One region of the Stenotrophomonas sp. YJH_SMC_16 genome, then DNA from elsewhere that is predicted to be linked to it. Evidence: riboswitches for the same ligand, from Rfam matches in the RefSeq annotation. Region 1 holds a riboswitch; the other holds the start of a gene.
What was found. A riboswitch is a leader RNA that binds a small molecule or an ion and turns the genes downstream of it on or off. The one in region 1 is predicted to bind cobalamin.

Region 1 (7,609 bases):
CACTGGTCGTGTTCGACCTTGATGGCACGCTGGTCGACAGCGCAGCTGATATCGCCGAAGCGCTGAACCGCACGCTGGAGGACATCGGTGTGGCACGCGTACCGGAAGCCACGGTGCTGGGCTGGATCGGCGACGGTGTGCGCCGCCTGGTCGAGCAGGCCGTGCATGCCGCGGGTCGTGAGGTCGACCTGGCCGAGGTCATGCCGGTGTTCATGGTGCACTACCGCGAATGCCTGCTGCGTAGCCCGCGCCTGTTCGATGGCGTGGGTGAAGCGCTGGCGCAACTGCGTGCACGCAACGTGCCGCTGGCGATCTGCACCAACAAGCCCGAAGCGCTGGTGCCACCGCTGCTGCAGCACCTGGGCATCGGTGATGCGTTCGCGCTGATACTGGGCGGCGATTCGCTGCCGCAGCGCAAGCCCAGTGGCGAACCGCTGCGGCACATCGCTGCGCACTTCGGGCTGCCGGTGGATGCCTGCCTGATGGTGGGTGATTCGTTGACCGACTACCGCGCCGCCGAAGATGCAGGCATGCCGATCGCGCTGGTGCGTTACGGCTACCCGCGCGGCCTGGACATGGCCACCGCGCATGCCGTGGCGGTGATCGACGATCTGCGTGAATTGCCGGGGTTGGCCGCCGGCGTCCCGGTGTAGAGCCGAGCCCATGCTCGGCTGCTTTGCTGCCTGAGCCGAGCATGGGCTCGGCTCTACAGAGAAAGCGCCGGGAATGCCCGGCGCGTTTCCTCATTTCGGCTGGTAACGCACGCTCAACTGGTACTCACGGCCCGGCTGGTTGAACCACGCCACCGTCTCATACCTGCGGTCGAAAACGTTGGCGGCACGCGCCAGCAGCGACCACTCCGGTGTCAGCGCGTACTCGGTGCGCAGGTCCAGCGTGCCGTAGCCGCCAACCTTCACCGAGTTGCTGGCGTTGTCAAAGCGCTTGCCCGCGCCCTGTACGGTCAGGCCGGCGCGGAAATCGCCGAAGCGACGGTCAATGTCCAGGCGCGCAGTCTGCTGTGCACGGCGCGGCAGCCAGTTGTCAAACTGGGTGCTGCCGTGGGTGCGGTTGCGCGGGTCGGTGTAGCTCAGCTGCGCGTTGATGTCGAAGCCGGCCAGCAGCACGCCACCGGTCAGCTCGGCACCACGGATGCGCGCCTTCTCCACCTGCTGCATTTTCATCGTGGACGCATCGTAGGTGATCAGGTCATCGATGCGGGTTTCGTACACATCCATGCCCCAGTGCCAGCCCTGGCCCTGCTGCGAAACGCCGAGGTTGGCGCTCTTGGACTTCTCCGGATTCAACGTCGGCACGCCGCTCCACGGGTCGTACAGGTCGCTGAAGGTCGGTGCCTTGAACGCGGTGCCGTAGCTGGCGTTGACGCGCAGGCCGTGGCCCAGTTCCATCGCCCAGCCAACGCTGCCGGTGGCGTGGTTGCCGAACTGCTGGTTGTCGTCGTTGCGGGCGCTGGCCTGCAGTTGGTGGCGGCCGAAGCGGCCCTGGTACTGCACGAACACGCCGGTGTTGCGGCGGCTGTCGACGAGATACCCGGCGCTGCTGCCGTCCAGATTGTCTTCGCTCCAGTCCACGCCGGCACTCAGCAGCTGGCCCTCGGCCACACCGAAGTCACCCTGCAGCGAGGCGCTGTCACGATGAGTCTGCGCGCTGCCAAACACCCCCGGTGCGCCGAAGTTGTCGGACTCATTGTCGCTGCGGCCGACGTTGGCGGTGAACGCCAGGCGCTCCGACGGGGTGTAGCGCACCTTGCCGGCCAGCACCTGCTGGCGGGTCTCGGAGTAGTTGTAGTAGCCGTCGTAATGGTTCTTGCCATCGGCGCGCAGTGCGCTGCCTTCCACGTTCCACTGGTCGTTGAAGCTGTAACCGCCGTGCAGGCTCTTGGACAGGTTGCGGTAGCCGTCGCGGTCGTGCTCGTCGGCAAAGCAGCCCGCGGTGAACACCGAGGAAGAACCGCGGCAGGCATCGATGCCGTCGGAATGCTGGTAGGCGATGTCGGCACCGAACCAGCCGCGCTCGGTGCCGCCACCAATGCCGCCGCTGGCTTCGCGCAGCCCGTTGCTGCCGCCACCGAGCTGGAAGTGCGGAGCGAAATCGCCCTGGTTGCGACGGGTGAAGATCTGGATCACGCCACCGATGGCGTCGGCACCGTACAGACTGGACTGCGGGCCGCGAACGATTTCGACGCGCTCGATCTGCGCCAGCGGCAGGTCCTGGTACATGGCCAGGCCGAGGTCGGCACTGTTGATGCGCACGCCGTCGACCAGCACCACGGTGTGGCCCGAGTTGGTGCCGCGCAGGAACAGCGAGCTCTGCTTGCCGAGGCCGCCGGCATTGGTCAGGTTGATGCCGGCGCGGCCGCGCAGCAGCTCCTGCAGCGAGGTGGCCTGGCTGGATTCGATCTGCGCGCGGTCGATCACCTGCGCCGGCGCGATACTGTCCTGCAGCGCGATCGGGGTGCGGGTGGCGGTGACCAGGATCTGGTCGAGCGCAGTGGTGTCATCGGCGGCCTGGGCCAGCGCGGGCAGGGTGGCCAGCACGGCCAGGGACAGCATTCGGGACTGCAGCTTCATGGGGGACTCCAGGTGCCACGCACGCCCGCGTGGCGAAGGGGAGGAGCCGCGAAGGCAGGCATGCGCCGACGCCGCAGCGCAGGCTGCGGTCATCCAGCGCCATGCCCACCGCATCGCGACCTGAGGCTTCCGGGCCGGTCTCCGGGCTTGCCGCCGGGTGGCCTGGGGCCACCGTCCAGGCGCCTTCCCATGCCTGCGGCACAGTGGCGGTGTTGCCTGGAACTGACGTGCTTACCGTTGCGGGGGCAGCGCCGGCCTGGCGTGGAATCACGCGTCACCGGCTTCCCGTTTCAACCTGCCGGCCACGGCCGCAGGTCACCTGGAAGTGCGCGCAGTCTACGGCATCGCAGGCGGCCCGTAGCGCCGCGCGTGCTCGACTGCCTTTGCCGTGCCTTTAGAATGGCCCCTTGATCCCGTGGTGCCGTTGCCGATGTCCGCCTGTTTTCCGCTGTTCCCGCGTCGCCTGTACAGGACGCGCGCATGATCCTCGACCTGGTCCGCCATGCCGGCAACGGTCGCGATGAGTTCCTCGATGGCCGCAACGATCCGCCGCAGCTGGCCCGCCTGCCGCAGGAACTGGTCGACGCCTACGCCGCGCAGCCCTGGGAGCGGGTGATCAGTTCGCCACGGCTGCGCTCGCTGCACACGGCGATGGCCCTGGCCACCCCGCGTGGGCTGGACGTGGAAGCGGACGAGGAATGGGAAGAGCTGGATTTCGGCGATTGGGACGGGCAGTCGCTGTTCGACCTGCCGGAGGATGCACTGGCGGCCTTCCACGCCGATCCGCATGCATTCCCGCCGCCCAACGGCGAAAGCTGGGGCCACTTTGAACGGCGCATCGCGCGCGCGCTCGATCGCCTGCTTGATGAGGACGATCCGGTGCCGACGCTGGTGGTCAGCCATGGTGGCCCGCTGCGCATGGTGCTGTCGCAGGTCTGCGGCCTGCCAATGTCGTTGTGCTGGGCCCTGCGCATCGACCACGGCACGCGGCTGCGGGTGTGGCTGGAACGCGGTGAGGTCGGGCTGGTGGGCGAGCTGCTGGAGCTGCAGCAGCCCTGATCTGCTCTTGTAGAGCCGAGCCATGCTCGGCTGCACTTCGATCAGAAAAGCCAGCCGAGCGTGGGCTCGGCGCTACAGAAGGGCGCGGCTCAATCCTCGTCCGCGCCCTCGGCAACGCTGTCTTCAGCGTCATCGTCGGCATCGAAGCGCTGCTCATGTACCGGGCCCGACGCCGGGCCGGCCGCCTTCAGCGGATGCGCGGCGATGCGTGCTTCGTAATCCTGCACCAGCGCCTCACGCTGCGGCTCGCTCAGTTCCTGCCAGTGGCAGTCCAGCAGCGCGCCTTCCAGCGAGTACAGCAGGTTCAGGCTGGGCTTGAAGCCCGCGCGCTTGACCTTGACGAAGGCGCCGACTGCGCCGGTCGCAACCAGGTCCTCGCGGCTGCGCAGGCCGACCTGGCGCAGCCACGCCGCACTTTTCGGGCCGATGTTGCGCAGCTTCGGTGCGCTCATCCCAGCGCCTCGACGAACACGCGGGCGATGGCTTCCAGGCCGGCCTGGTCGTCGGCATCGAAGCGTCCGACCTTCGGGCTGTCGATATCGAACACGCCGATCAGTTCATCACCGCGCAGCAGCGGCACCACCAGCTCCGAACGCGAGGCAGAATCGCAGGCGATGTGGCCGGGGAAGGCATCGACGTCGTCCACGCGCTGGGTCACGCGCTGGCTGGCGGCGGCACCACACACGCCCTTGTCCAGCGGAATGCGCACGCAGGCCGGCAGGCCCTGGAACGGGCCGACCACCAGCTCCTTGCCGTCGTACAGGTAGAAGCCCACCCAGTTCAGGTCGGGCAGGGCGTGGTAGACCAGTGCCGAGAGGTTGGCCGCGTTGGCGATGCGGTCGGACTCGGCGTAGACCAGGCCACGGGCCTGTTCCAGCAGCTGGGCGTATTGTTCCGGCTTGCTGCCGGTGAGCGAGGCATTGGCGAACATGCCTGCAGTCTAGCAAGCGCGCCGGGCCGGCGATAATGCACGCACTGTTGCCCTGTTGGAGCCCATCGATGCCGTTGCCCGCTACGCTGCCGCCCGCCCTGTTCGTTACCGGCACCGACACCGAAATCGGCAAGACCGCGGCCAGCACCGCGCTGCTGCATGCACTGCGCCAGCGTGGCCTGCGCGCGGTGGGCATGAAGCCCGTGGCCAGCGGCAGCGAGGATCTGGGGCAGGGCCTGCGCAACGAAGACGCATTGGCGCTGCAGGCGGCCAGCTGGCCGGTACCGGACTACGCGGATCTGAACCCGTACGCGCTGCGGCAGCCGCTGGCACCGGAGCTGGCTGCTGCCGAGGATGGTGTGCAGGTTGAACTGGCGCCGATCTTGGCTGCGTTCGAACGACTGCGTGCGCAGGCCGATGTGGTGGTGGTGGAGGGCGTGGGCGGTTGGCTGGCGCCGGTTTCGGCCACGCTGGATCAGCTCGATCTGGTGCGCGCACTGAAGTTGCCGGTGCTGCTGGTGGTGGGCATGCGGCTGGGCTGCGTGAACCACGCGCGGCTGACTGCGCAATCACTGCAGGCCAGCGGCGTGGACTGTCTGGGCTGGATCGGCAACCACATCGACCCGGCGATGCAGCGCCAGGTCGAGAACGTGGCCACGCTGCAGCAGCGCCTGCCGATGCCGTGCTGGGGGCGGCTGCCCAATCTTCCGGGGGCGGATGGCCAGATCCTGAGCACGCACCTGCTCGATTGACCTGCCTACTGTAGAGCCGAGCCCATGCTCGGCTCAGTGGGGGACCATTGGCGAAGGGCAGCCGAGCGTAGGCTCGGCTCTACAGGAGCTGGCGCGCCGCCAGCTCCCGCGCAATCGCACCCAGCCGCTCCACCGCGCCGATGAAGCGCGCATCCAGCGTCTGGCAGCACGACAGCCGCAGGCAATGCCGGTAGCGCGCGCCGCGCGAATACACCTGGCCGGGCATGAACGCGATATCCTCCTGCAGTGCACGCTCGAACAGCTCGCGCGTATCCACGCCCGGCAGTTCCAGCCACAGCAGGAATCCGCCCTGTGGTTCGGTGGCGCGGGTACCGGGCGGGAAATGTTCGGCCACCAGCTGGCGCAGCCGCCCCACCTGTTCGCGATACAGACGACGCATGCGATGCAGGTGGTGCTCGTAGCTGCCCGCTTCCAGATAGGCCGCCACCGCGTCGCCAAGCAGCTGCGGCTCGCCACCGGTGGACTGGAATTTCAGCAGCGCGATGCGCTCGGCGAAGCGGCCGCCATCCAGCCAGCCGATGCGGTAATCCGGCGCCAGCGTCTTGGAGAAACCACCGACCACCATCACCCAGCCGTCGCGATCAAAGGCCTTCAGCAAGGGTGCCGGCGGTTCGCAGAACTGCAGCTCGGCATACACCGCATCTTCGATCAGTGGCAGCTGGCGCGCGTTGACCAGTTCTGCCAGGCGTTGCTTGGCCACTGTCGGCATGGTGCAGCCCAGCGGGTTGTGCACGGTCGGCATCACCACCAGTGCGGCCAGCGGCGTGTGCTCGAGCAGCGCATCCAGCGCATCCACGTCGAGCCCGTGCTGCGGGTGTGTGGGCAGTTCGATGGCCTGCAGGCCCAGGTTGGCCAACAACGGGTAGAGGTTGAAGTAGGACGGCGCCTCGATGCCCACCGCATCACCTGGCTGGGTGACTGCACGCAACGCCAGCTGCAGCGCTTCCATTGCACCGTGGGTCAGCAGCAGGCGCTCGGCGTGGGTGTGCAGGCCCATGCGCGGACCACGGCGCACGATCTGCGCCAGCAGCCGCGGCGAACCATTCGGGCGCGCGTAGGTCTCCACCGTCTGCTGGCCATGGCGCAGTACCTGCGCGGTGTGCCTGGCCAACTGCGCGCCGGGGTAGAACTGGCGACCGCGCGGGCCGGCGAAGGCCAGGTCGATCACGCCCGGGCGGCGCTGTGCTTCCAGCACGCGGGCCATCAGTACCTGCTGCAGTGGTGCAGTGGGCGCGGACGGGGTATCGCGCAGCGAACGCTCCGGCACCGACAGTCGCGGCGCCACCTCGAAACCGGCCTTGGGCCGCGGAATCACCAGGCCGGCGTCCTCCAGCTGGCGATAGGCGGCAATAACCGTGTTCAGGCTGAGCCTGCGCTGCAGGGCCATCTGTCGCAGCGAGGGCAGGCGGCTGCCTACTGGAAGCCGGCCGCCGTGGATGGCCTCGGCCAGTTCGTCGGACAGCCGTTGGTAGCGGGGTGGGATCATCGCGCTCTGGTCATCTGTATCCATCGAATTTCCCGCCATCTGGTGCTGTACCCATGATGATGGCGAGACTAGCATGTCGTTGTCGGCCGGGCTTGATCGGGGCGCGGCCGATACTTCCCAAGCGCACGGCTGGATGGCCGTGCGTCTTTTTTTTTGTGTGTAGAGCCGAGCATCGATCAGCCCTAGGGGAAATGCCGTCAGCGCATCGGCACCAGCGCCGCATCGCGCCGGTACAACGCCGGGAACTGCTTGCCCAGCGCGGCCAGCTTCGGTGCGTCGTAGTAGCGGATGTAGGCCGCCTGCGGGTAGTTCGTCATGTAGTTCTGGTGGTAGCTCTCGGCCGGGTAGAAGTGCTGGCCGCTGACCAGCTGGGTGACGATCGGCGCACGGTAGCTGCCGGTCTGGCCGAGCTGGGCAATGTAGGCGCGGCTGGCAGCCTGCTGGCGTGCGTCGTCAGTGAAAATCGCCGATCGGTACTGGCTGCCGTGGTCCGGCCCCTGGCGGTTGAGCTGGGTCGGGTCGTGCACTACCGAGAAGAACACCTGCATCAGCTGCCCGTAGCTGACCTGGCGCGGGTCGTAGTCGATTTTCACCGCTTCTGCGTGACCGGTACGTCCGCTACTGACGCGCTCGTAGCGTGCATCGGCGCCGCTGCCACCGATGTAGCCGGACACCGCATTGCTCACGCCTTTGACGTGCTGGAACACACCCTGCACGCCCCAGAAGCAACCACCGGCGAACACCACGCTGGCGTGGGGGGCGTCATCGCGGA
Region 2 (7,609 bases), on a different contig from region 1:
GTGATGCCGGCGCACACGCCCAGCGGCTGCATGATCGTGTAGGTATCCACGCCATTGGCCACGTTGTTGGCCAGCTCGCCCAGCTGCAGGTTGCCGATGGCGGCGGCGTGCTCGACCACTTCCAGGCCACGGAACACATCGCCTTCGGCGTCCGGCAGGGTCTTGCCCTGTTCGGCGGTGAGGATGTGGGCCAGCTCGCTCATGTTCTCGCGGATCAGCTGCTGGTACTTCAGGAAGATGCGCGCACGGGTGCCGATCGGGGTCTTGCGCCAGGTCTTGAAGGCTTCCTTGGCGGCGGCGACGGCGGCGTCCACTTCGCCGGTGGTGGCGAACGGCACCTTGGCCAGCACGTCCTGGGTGGCCGGATTGATCACGTCCTGCCAGTGGGAGGTGGCCGATTCGATGAACTGGCCATCGATCAGCATGCGGATACGGGGCGCTGCAACAGTCATGACGACAATCCCACGGGCTCGAAAGATGCTTGGCATTATTCACAGCACCCACCTCGATTTCCGGGCTGAATCCGCTTAATCTGGCCAACACGCCAGACGATTCATGTTAATTCTGTGAATTATTCAGCCACCCAGCGACAACTTGGCCTGCGCCTGCTGCGGCTGCGCGAGCAGCGCGGCTACAGCCAGGTGGACCTGGCCCGCGCCTTGGGCCTGTCGGCCAGTTACCTGAACCAGATCGAGCGCAACAAGCGCCCACTCACCCCGGCCGTGCAGAAGAAGCTGGGCGAAGTATTGGGCGATGTTTCCGCACTGTTCGACGAAGATGAGCCCGCCGCGCTGCAGGAGGCACTGGGCGAGACCCTGCGCGACCTGGGCCTGGCGGAGGTGAGCGCGACCGAACTGCGCGCCTTGGCCGGCAACCTGCCGCAGGTCAGCCGCGCCCTGCTGGACCTGCATCGGCGCCACCTGGCGCTGCGCGAACATGCCGCCGCCCTGGAATTCCAGCTGGGCGAGCCGGGTGCCGGCAGCACCCTGCCCGCCGGTGACCAGGTGCGCGAGTTCTTCAACCGCATGCACAACCACATCCCCGAGCTGGACGAACTGGCCGAGCGCCTGTTCGCCGAGTGGGGGCTGTCGCCCGGGCATGTGGCACCACGCCTGCGCCAGCTGCTGGCCGACCGCCATGGCGTGCTGGTGGAAGTGGCGGCGCTGCAGGCCGGGCGCGAGAAGCGCCAGTTCGATGCCGGTGCACGGCGGCTGTGGCTGCCCGATTACCTGGAACCGGGCCAGCAGGCATTCCAGATGGCCGCCGAACTGGCCCTGCACGGCTACCTGCCGCAGATCGATGCGGTGGTGGCGCGTGCCGGCTTCACCGATGAGGCACGCATCGCGCAGGCGCGCATCGGCCTGTCGAACTATTTCGCCGGCGCGCTGGTGATGCCGTACATGCGCTTCCTGCGTGCGGCCGAGGCCAGCAGCTACGACATCGAACTGCTGGCGCATCAGTTCGGCGTCGGCTTCGAGGCGGTGTGCCATCGGCTGAGCACGCTGGCACGGCGCAGTGCGCCGGGGCTGCCGTTCTTCTTCATCCGCGTGGACCGTGCGGGCAATGTGTCCAAGCGCCATTCGGCCACCGATTTCCATTTCTCGCAGGTGGGTGGGTCGTGCCCGCTGTGGATCGTCTACGAGGCGTTCAACCAGCCCGGGCGCATCCTTACGCAGACGGCGCGCATGCCCGATGGGCGCCGCCATTTCTGGCTGGCGCGGCAGGTCAGCAGCGGGCCGGTGGGGCATGGCCAGCCGCGCAAGACCTTCGCGGTGGCGCTGGGCTGCGACCTGCAGCATGCCGAGCGGCTGGTGTATTCGCTGGGGCTGGATGTGCAGAGCCCGGGCAATTCGGTGTCGATTGGCCCGGGCTGCCGGGTGTGCCCGCGCGAGGACTGCATGCAGCGCGCGTTCGCGCAATTGCCGGGGCGGTAGGGTTGGTTCGGCAGGGCTGCGCCCTGCACCTGCCGAAGCCGAAGCAACAGCAACAGCAAAAGCTGGCATTCCGTGGGATGGCGGGGCGGTGTCGGATTGCGGGGACGCCGTGAACCCGTCCCTGGGGGCTTGGCCGCGGCATCCATGCCGCGGACACCCCGCAATCCGACACCACCCCGCCTTCGACAGTTTCCTTCCATCTGTCGGAACGACGTATTGCTCTGGTAGGTGTCGACCTTGGTCGACACGCTTGATCCACGCCATGCGTGGATGTTCTTCGATGAACGTTCGAAATATTCGATTTCGATGGGGTTCCATCCACGCAAGGCGTGGATCTACTACCGGGTCAGTAGATCGGCGTCACCTTCATCTGCGGCAACGGGCGCGGTGCGCCGTCGGTGAGGTCGGGGCCGAGGTCCTCCCAGCTGCGACCCTGTTCGACCATCAACCCCCACAGCTGCTGCGAGGCCAGCCGCTTGTCTTCCGAACCCAGCTTGTATGACGGTGGCGTCGGCTGGCCAGTGGCAACCATCGCGTACGCCGCGCGGTAGGCCAGCACCTGCTGCGCCGGGTCGTCGGTGCGTGCCACTTCCAGCGTGTAGCGCTGGTAGGCCGAGGCCAGGTTGCGCCAGCGGATCCAGTAGTGGTTCTCGAACGAGAACGAACAGAAGCGCGCACCGGCCAGGCTGCCCTTGTCGGCGATGCGGGTCAGCACCTCCTGCGGCATGTCCAGGTTCATGCCGCCTTCGTCGCCCTGCAGGCTGACGTGCACGATGCGGTCGCGGTAACCCGGCGCGCGCGCCTGCAGCAGATCGCGCCAGTTCTGCATGGTCGCCACCACCGCGAACAGGAAACGCCCCAGTTCCGCGGCCGCCAGCGGCGTGGCGATCGACTGATAGGTCCGCTGCCAGCCATGACGGTTTTCGGTGGGCAGGAACACCGCGTGTTCCAGCGACTGGCGGCCGCTGCTGCCGTGGCTCACCTCTTCAGCGTGCTGCGGGTAGACCAGGTTGATGGCGAAGGTCGGCCAGCGCGGCAAGGCGGCATCGAACAGATGGATCGGGAAGTTGCTGCTGATGCCGCCATCGGAGAACCAGCAGATGCGGAAGGCGGTGATCACCGGGCCACAGGTCTGCCCGGCACTGGTCAGCCCTTCCATGCTGTCGGCCACGTTGTGCTCCTGGTCGGCGGCAGGCGCGGTGGGTTCGCAGCGACGCTCGCGCCGCGAGGGCTCATGCAGCGGCACCGCGCTGATCAGCAACGGGAAGCTCAGGCTCATGCGCGTGGCCACCAGCACCGGCAGCTTCGGGCCCTGCGGCAGGTGGTAGTACCGTCGCCCCTCCACCTCCAACGGCGGGCCAGCTTGATCCACCAGCCACTGCACCACGCTGGCCGGGAACAGCTGCTCGAACTCCTCGCGCAGGAACCAGAACTGCGCGCCACCCAGCGGCAGCGTACGCGGCTCGTTGTGCGACACACAGGTGGTGATCATCTGCAGGCTGATCGCATGCGGGCTGTCCGGCTCGCCGGCATAGCGCGGCGCATCGTGCAGGTCGGCGAAGGTAAGCGGTGCATCCAGCGGCTTGCCGGACAACTGCTGCAGGCACTCGTGCAGCCACTCGGTCAACGCCGGCTTGCGTGCATCACGGCCGAGGCCGCTGCACAGGCCCAGCAGATTGCGCCGCGCCACCCGCGCCACCCGCAGCGCGGCACCGGCCACGCCGGCACCGTAAGCGCACAGCAGCGACGGCAGCAGCGTGGCGGCCACGCCGCTCCAGCCACCACCCCACCAGCCCAGGCCGAGCAGCAGCGCCAGCGACACCAGCACTTCCAGCGGCGCGATCTCGAACACGGCAACGGCCAGGCACAGCAGCTTGTGCGGCAGGCGGGCATTGCCGGTCAGCACCACCAGCAGCCGATAGGCCGCACGCGCGCCCCGTGCCGGCTGGAACAGGCTGTAGATGAAGCCGCGCCGCGACAGCTGCGCCGACACCGCCGACAACCCGCCATAGCCGGCATCGCCAGGCAGGTGCTCGCCCGCCTGCTGGCGGCGATCACCGCAGGCTGCCGCGGCCGCCACCGCCGCAGCGATGGCGCCGGCCGAGGTGCCGCCGATGCTCTTGAAGCGATACTCGCGCGCCAGCGCCAGTACCGCATTGGGGTACACGATGCCGCTGGTGATGCCGCCTTTCATGACCAGATCGCAGTACTTCGCCGCCACGAGTCACCTCCCGTCTGTCGATGCACAGTATGGCAAGAGGGGCTCTCACAGCCTGAGAAACGAGCCACAGCCCTGCGCTTTGATTGGCCCTTGACCATTGCCGTCGACGCGTCCACCGTGGGCACGCCGAAGGTATCCCGGCCGTGGCATTGATGGCGGCCGGGATTTAAACGGGAATCCGGTGAAGGCGCCTCGCGCGCCCATTCCGGAGCTGCCCCGCAGCGGTGAATGGAAACGAATCCTGCCAACAGCACTGGGCTCGCGCCTGGGAAGCGGCAGGTAGTAGGTGGGCTGCGGCCCGTGTCCATCAGCCCGAATACCGGCCCCGGCCGGGGGACACGACCGTCCCCTGATTCGACCTGGAATCTCCGCGGGGAGGTTGCCGGGGCCGTCCTTGTCCTGCGCGTGCAGGCGATGCGGCCGCGCGCGTCCTTTTCACGGTATCCGGCCAGACCTGTTCACCCACGCGCTGATGCATGGGCCACCGCCGTTGCCGGCGGTCCATGCGGTACCTGACGATGACCGAGCTCCAACGTCCCACCCTGACCCTGCCCGCCGACGGCAAGCGCCTGCTGCTGCATTCATGCTGCGCGCCCTGCTCCGGCGAAGTGATGGAGGCGATCACCGCCTCCGGGATCGACTACGCGATCTTCTTCTACAACCCCAACATCCACCCGGTGAGGGAATACGAGCTGCGCAAGCAGGAGAACATCCGCTTCGCCGAGCAGCACGACATCCCGTTCATCGACTGCGACTACGACACCGACAACTGGTTCAGCCGTGCGCGCGGCATGGAGAACGAGCCCGAACGCGGCATCCGCTGCACGATGTGCTTCGACATGCGTTTCGAGCGCACTGCGCTGTACGCGCACGAACACGGCTATGACACCATCAGTTCTTCGCTGGGCATCTCGCGCTGGAAGAACATGGCGCAGATCAACGACTGCGGCATCCGCGCCGCGTCGCGCTACGAGGGCCTGCAGTACTGGGACTACAACTGGCGCAAGGGCGGCGGTGCCAGCCGCATGATCGAGATCAGCAAGCGCGAGCAGTTCTACCAGCAGGAGTACTGCGGCTGCGTGTACTCGCTGCGCGATGCCAACCGCCATCGCCGCGAGAATGGCCGCGAGCGGATCAAGATCGGCCTGCTGTACTACGGGCAGGACGCTGGGACGCCGCAGGGCGATTGACCTGTGCCGCCGGGGCGGCCACGCTGGTCGCCCCTTCACGTTGTAGTGGACCTGCCATGACCGCCCTGCCCGCCGATGTCGCCCTGCTGGTGATCGACCTGCAGCCAGACTTCATGCCCGGCGGTACGCTGGCCTGCGACCAGGGCGATGCGCTGGTGGTACCGATTGCCGGTCTGCTGGCGCAGCGCCGCTACCGCACCGTGGTGGCGACACAGGACTGGCACCCGGCCGACCATGCCTCGTTCGCCAGCCAGCACCCCGGCCAACGCCCCTTCGAGACCATCCTGCTGCACGCGCAGCCGCAGACCCTATGGCCGGACCACTGCGTGCAGGGCAGCGCCGGTGCCGCCCTGCACCCGGGCGTGGACTGGACCGTGGCCGACCTGATCCTGCGCAAGGGCACGCGCCAACAGGTGGATTCGTACAGCGCCTTCCGCGAGAACCATGGCCCCGATGGCGAGCGCCCAGCTACCGGCCTGGCCGGCTGGCTGCACGAGCGCCGCATCCGCGAAGTGCATGTGTGCGGCCTGGCCCGCGACTACTGCGTACTGTGGAGCGCGCAGGACGCGGTGAAGTCCGGCTTCCGGGTGAAGTTCCTGTGGGAGCTGACCCGGCCGGTGACCGAAGCCAATGACGCGATGGTGCGCGAGGCGCTGGGCAAGGCGGGAATCGCGATCGCCTGACGGGCGACCGCCGGGCATGGCCCGGCGCTACCGCGCACGTCGCTTATGCCGCTTGCGCGCTCCTGCCCACGACAACACAATCGATTCATCCAGCCCCCCAACTACGCCCCCCTACAGATCGCGGGACGGCCGAACCGGGGGCTTTTCACTGGATGAAATTAGGATTCGGTAGTGCCGGGCCATGCCCGGCGGACGCGGGATGGGCGATTACCGGAACACCACCGTTCGGTGCCCGTTGAGCAGGATGCGGTGCTCCACATGGCGGCGCACCGCGCGCGCCAGCACCAGCGATTCGGTATCGCTGCCCAGCCGCACCAGTTCGCGCGGTGCCATCGCGTGGTCCACGCGGGCCACGTCCTGTTCGATGATCGGGCCTTCGTCCAGATCCTCGGTGACGTAGTGCGCGGTGGCACCGATGATCTTGACCCCGCGCGCGTGCGCCTGGTGATACGGCTGCGCGCCCTTGAAGCTGGGCAGGAAGCTGTGGTGGATATTGATCGCACGGCCGGCCAGTGCGCGGCACAGCGTGGGTGACAGGATCTGCATGTAGCGCGCCAATACCACCAGATCGATGCGCTCGCGCTCGACCAGGTCGATGATCTGCTGCTCCTGCACCGCACGCGTATCGGCGGTCACCGGCAGATGGTGGAACGGCACCTGGTAGGACGCGGCCAATGGCGCGAAATCGGCGTGGTTGGACGCCACTGCCGCGATGTCGACTTTCAACTGGCCGCTGTGGGCACGGAACAGCAGATCGTTGAGGCAGTGCCCCTGCTTGCTGACCAGCACCAGCAGGCGTGCGCGGCGGCGGCCATCATGCAGCTGCCAGTCCATGCCGAAGCCTTCGGCAAGCGTGGCCATGGCGGCGTACACGGTCTCCAGCGGCAGGCTGGCATCGCGGTCGAAATGCACGCGCAGGAAGAAGCGGCCGCTCTCCTCGTCGCCGAACTGCTGGGCGTCGAGGATGTTGCAGCCGTGGTCGAACAGCAGGCCGGACACGCGGTAGACGATGCCGGTGCGGTCGGGACAGGACAGGGTAAGAATGGAATCGGGGCGCATCCCCCGAGTGTAGGGCAGCGCCGCGCCCGCCGGATCGATGGTCACCGATGCAACCGAACAGCTTGGTTCAGTCCCAAGCGATACTTGGGCGTCCCCATGGCAAGCTGGTCGGTCATGAACCTGTTGCAACTGATCCGCAGCTTCACCCGCACCGCAGAGACCGGCAGCATTGCCGCCGCGGCCCGCATCCTTGGCATCAGCGCCACCGCAGTCGGCCAGAACATCAACCGGCTGGAGGCGCATCTGGGGGTACGGTTGCTGAACCGAAGTACGCGCCAGCTGGCCCTCAGCGAGGCCGGCGCGCTGTACCTGGCGCAGGTGCGCCACATCGAAGCCGACCTGGCGCGCGCGCAGGCGATGGTCACTGCCGGTGACATCGAGCCGGCCGGGTCGCTGCGCATCGCCAGCAGCAGCGCCTTCGGTCGCCATGTGCTTGCCCCCTTGCTGCCTTCACTGCAGCAGCGTTACCCACAACTGCAGCTGGAGCTGCGCCTGACCGACCGCGCCGTGCAGCATGGGCCG

Region 2: linked by a shared signal. The riboswitch ahead of AC5P6E_RS16280 (epoxyqueuosine reductase QueH) and the one ahead of btuB (TonB-dependent vitamin B12 receptor) in region 1 are both predicted to bind cobalamin.

Annotation. Positions count from the first base shown of each region.
Region 1 is NZ_JCAFRH010000004.1:309,855-317,463, reverse strand. It holds gene gph (phosphoglycolate phosphatase) at 1-653, shown strand, start outside; gene btuB (TonB-dependent vitamin B12 receptor) at 744-2,588, opposite strand; cobalamin riboswitch at 2,704-2,926, opposite strand; gene AC5P6E_RS11225 (histidine phosphatase family protein) at 3,069-3,647, shown strand; gene AC5P6E_RS11220 (TfoX/Sxy family protein) at 3,737-4,099, opposite strand; gene AC5P6E_RS11215 (GAF domain-containing protein) at 4,096-4,578, opposite strand; gene bioD (dethiobiotin synthase) at 4,647-5,330, shown strand; gene AC5P6E_RS11205 (aminotransferase-like domain-containing protein) at 5,410-6,861, opposite strand; gene msrA (peptide-methionine (S)-S-oxide reductase MsrA) at 7,035-7,609, opposite strand, start outside.
Region 2 is NZ_JCAFRH010000007.1:126,650-134,258, reverse strand. It holds gene AC5P6E_RS16295 (CoA-acylating methylmalonate-semialdehyde dehydrogenase) at 1-452, opposite strand, end outside; gene AC5P6E_RS16290 (helix-turn-helix domain-containing protein) at 567-1,934, shown strand; gene AC5P6E_RS16285 (patatin-like phospholipase family protein) at 2,281-4,128, opposite strand; cobalamin riboswitch at 4,283-4,497, shown strand; gene AC5P6E_RS16280 (epoxyqueuosine reductase QueH) at 4,659-5,345, shown strand; gene pncA (bifunctional nicotinamidase/pyrazinamidase) at 5,402-6,028, shown strand; gene purU (formyltetrahydrofolate deformylase) at 6,236-7,087, opposite strand; gene AC5P6E_RS16265 (LysR substrate-binding domain-containing protein) at 7,202-7,609, shown strand, end outside.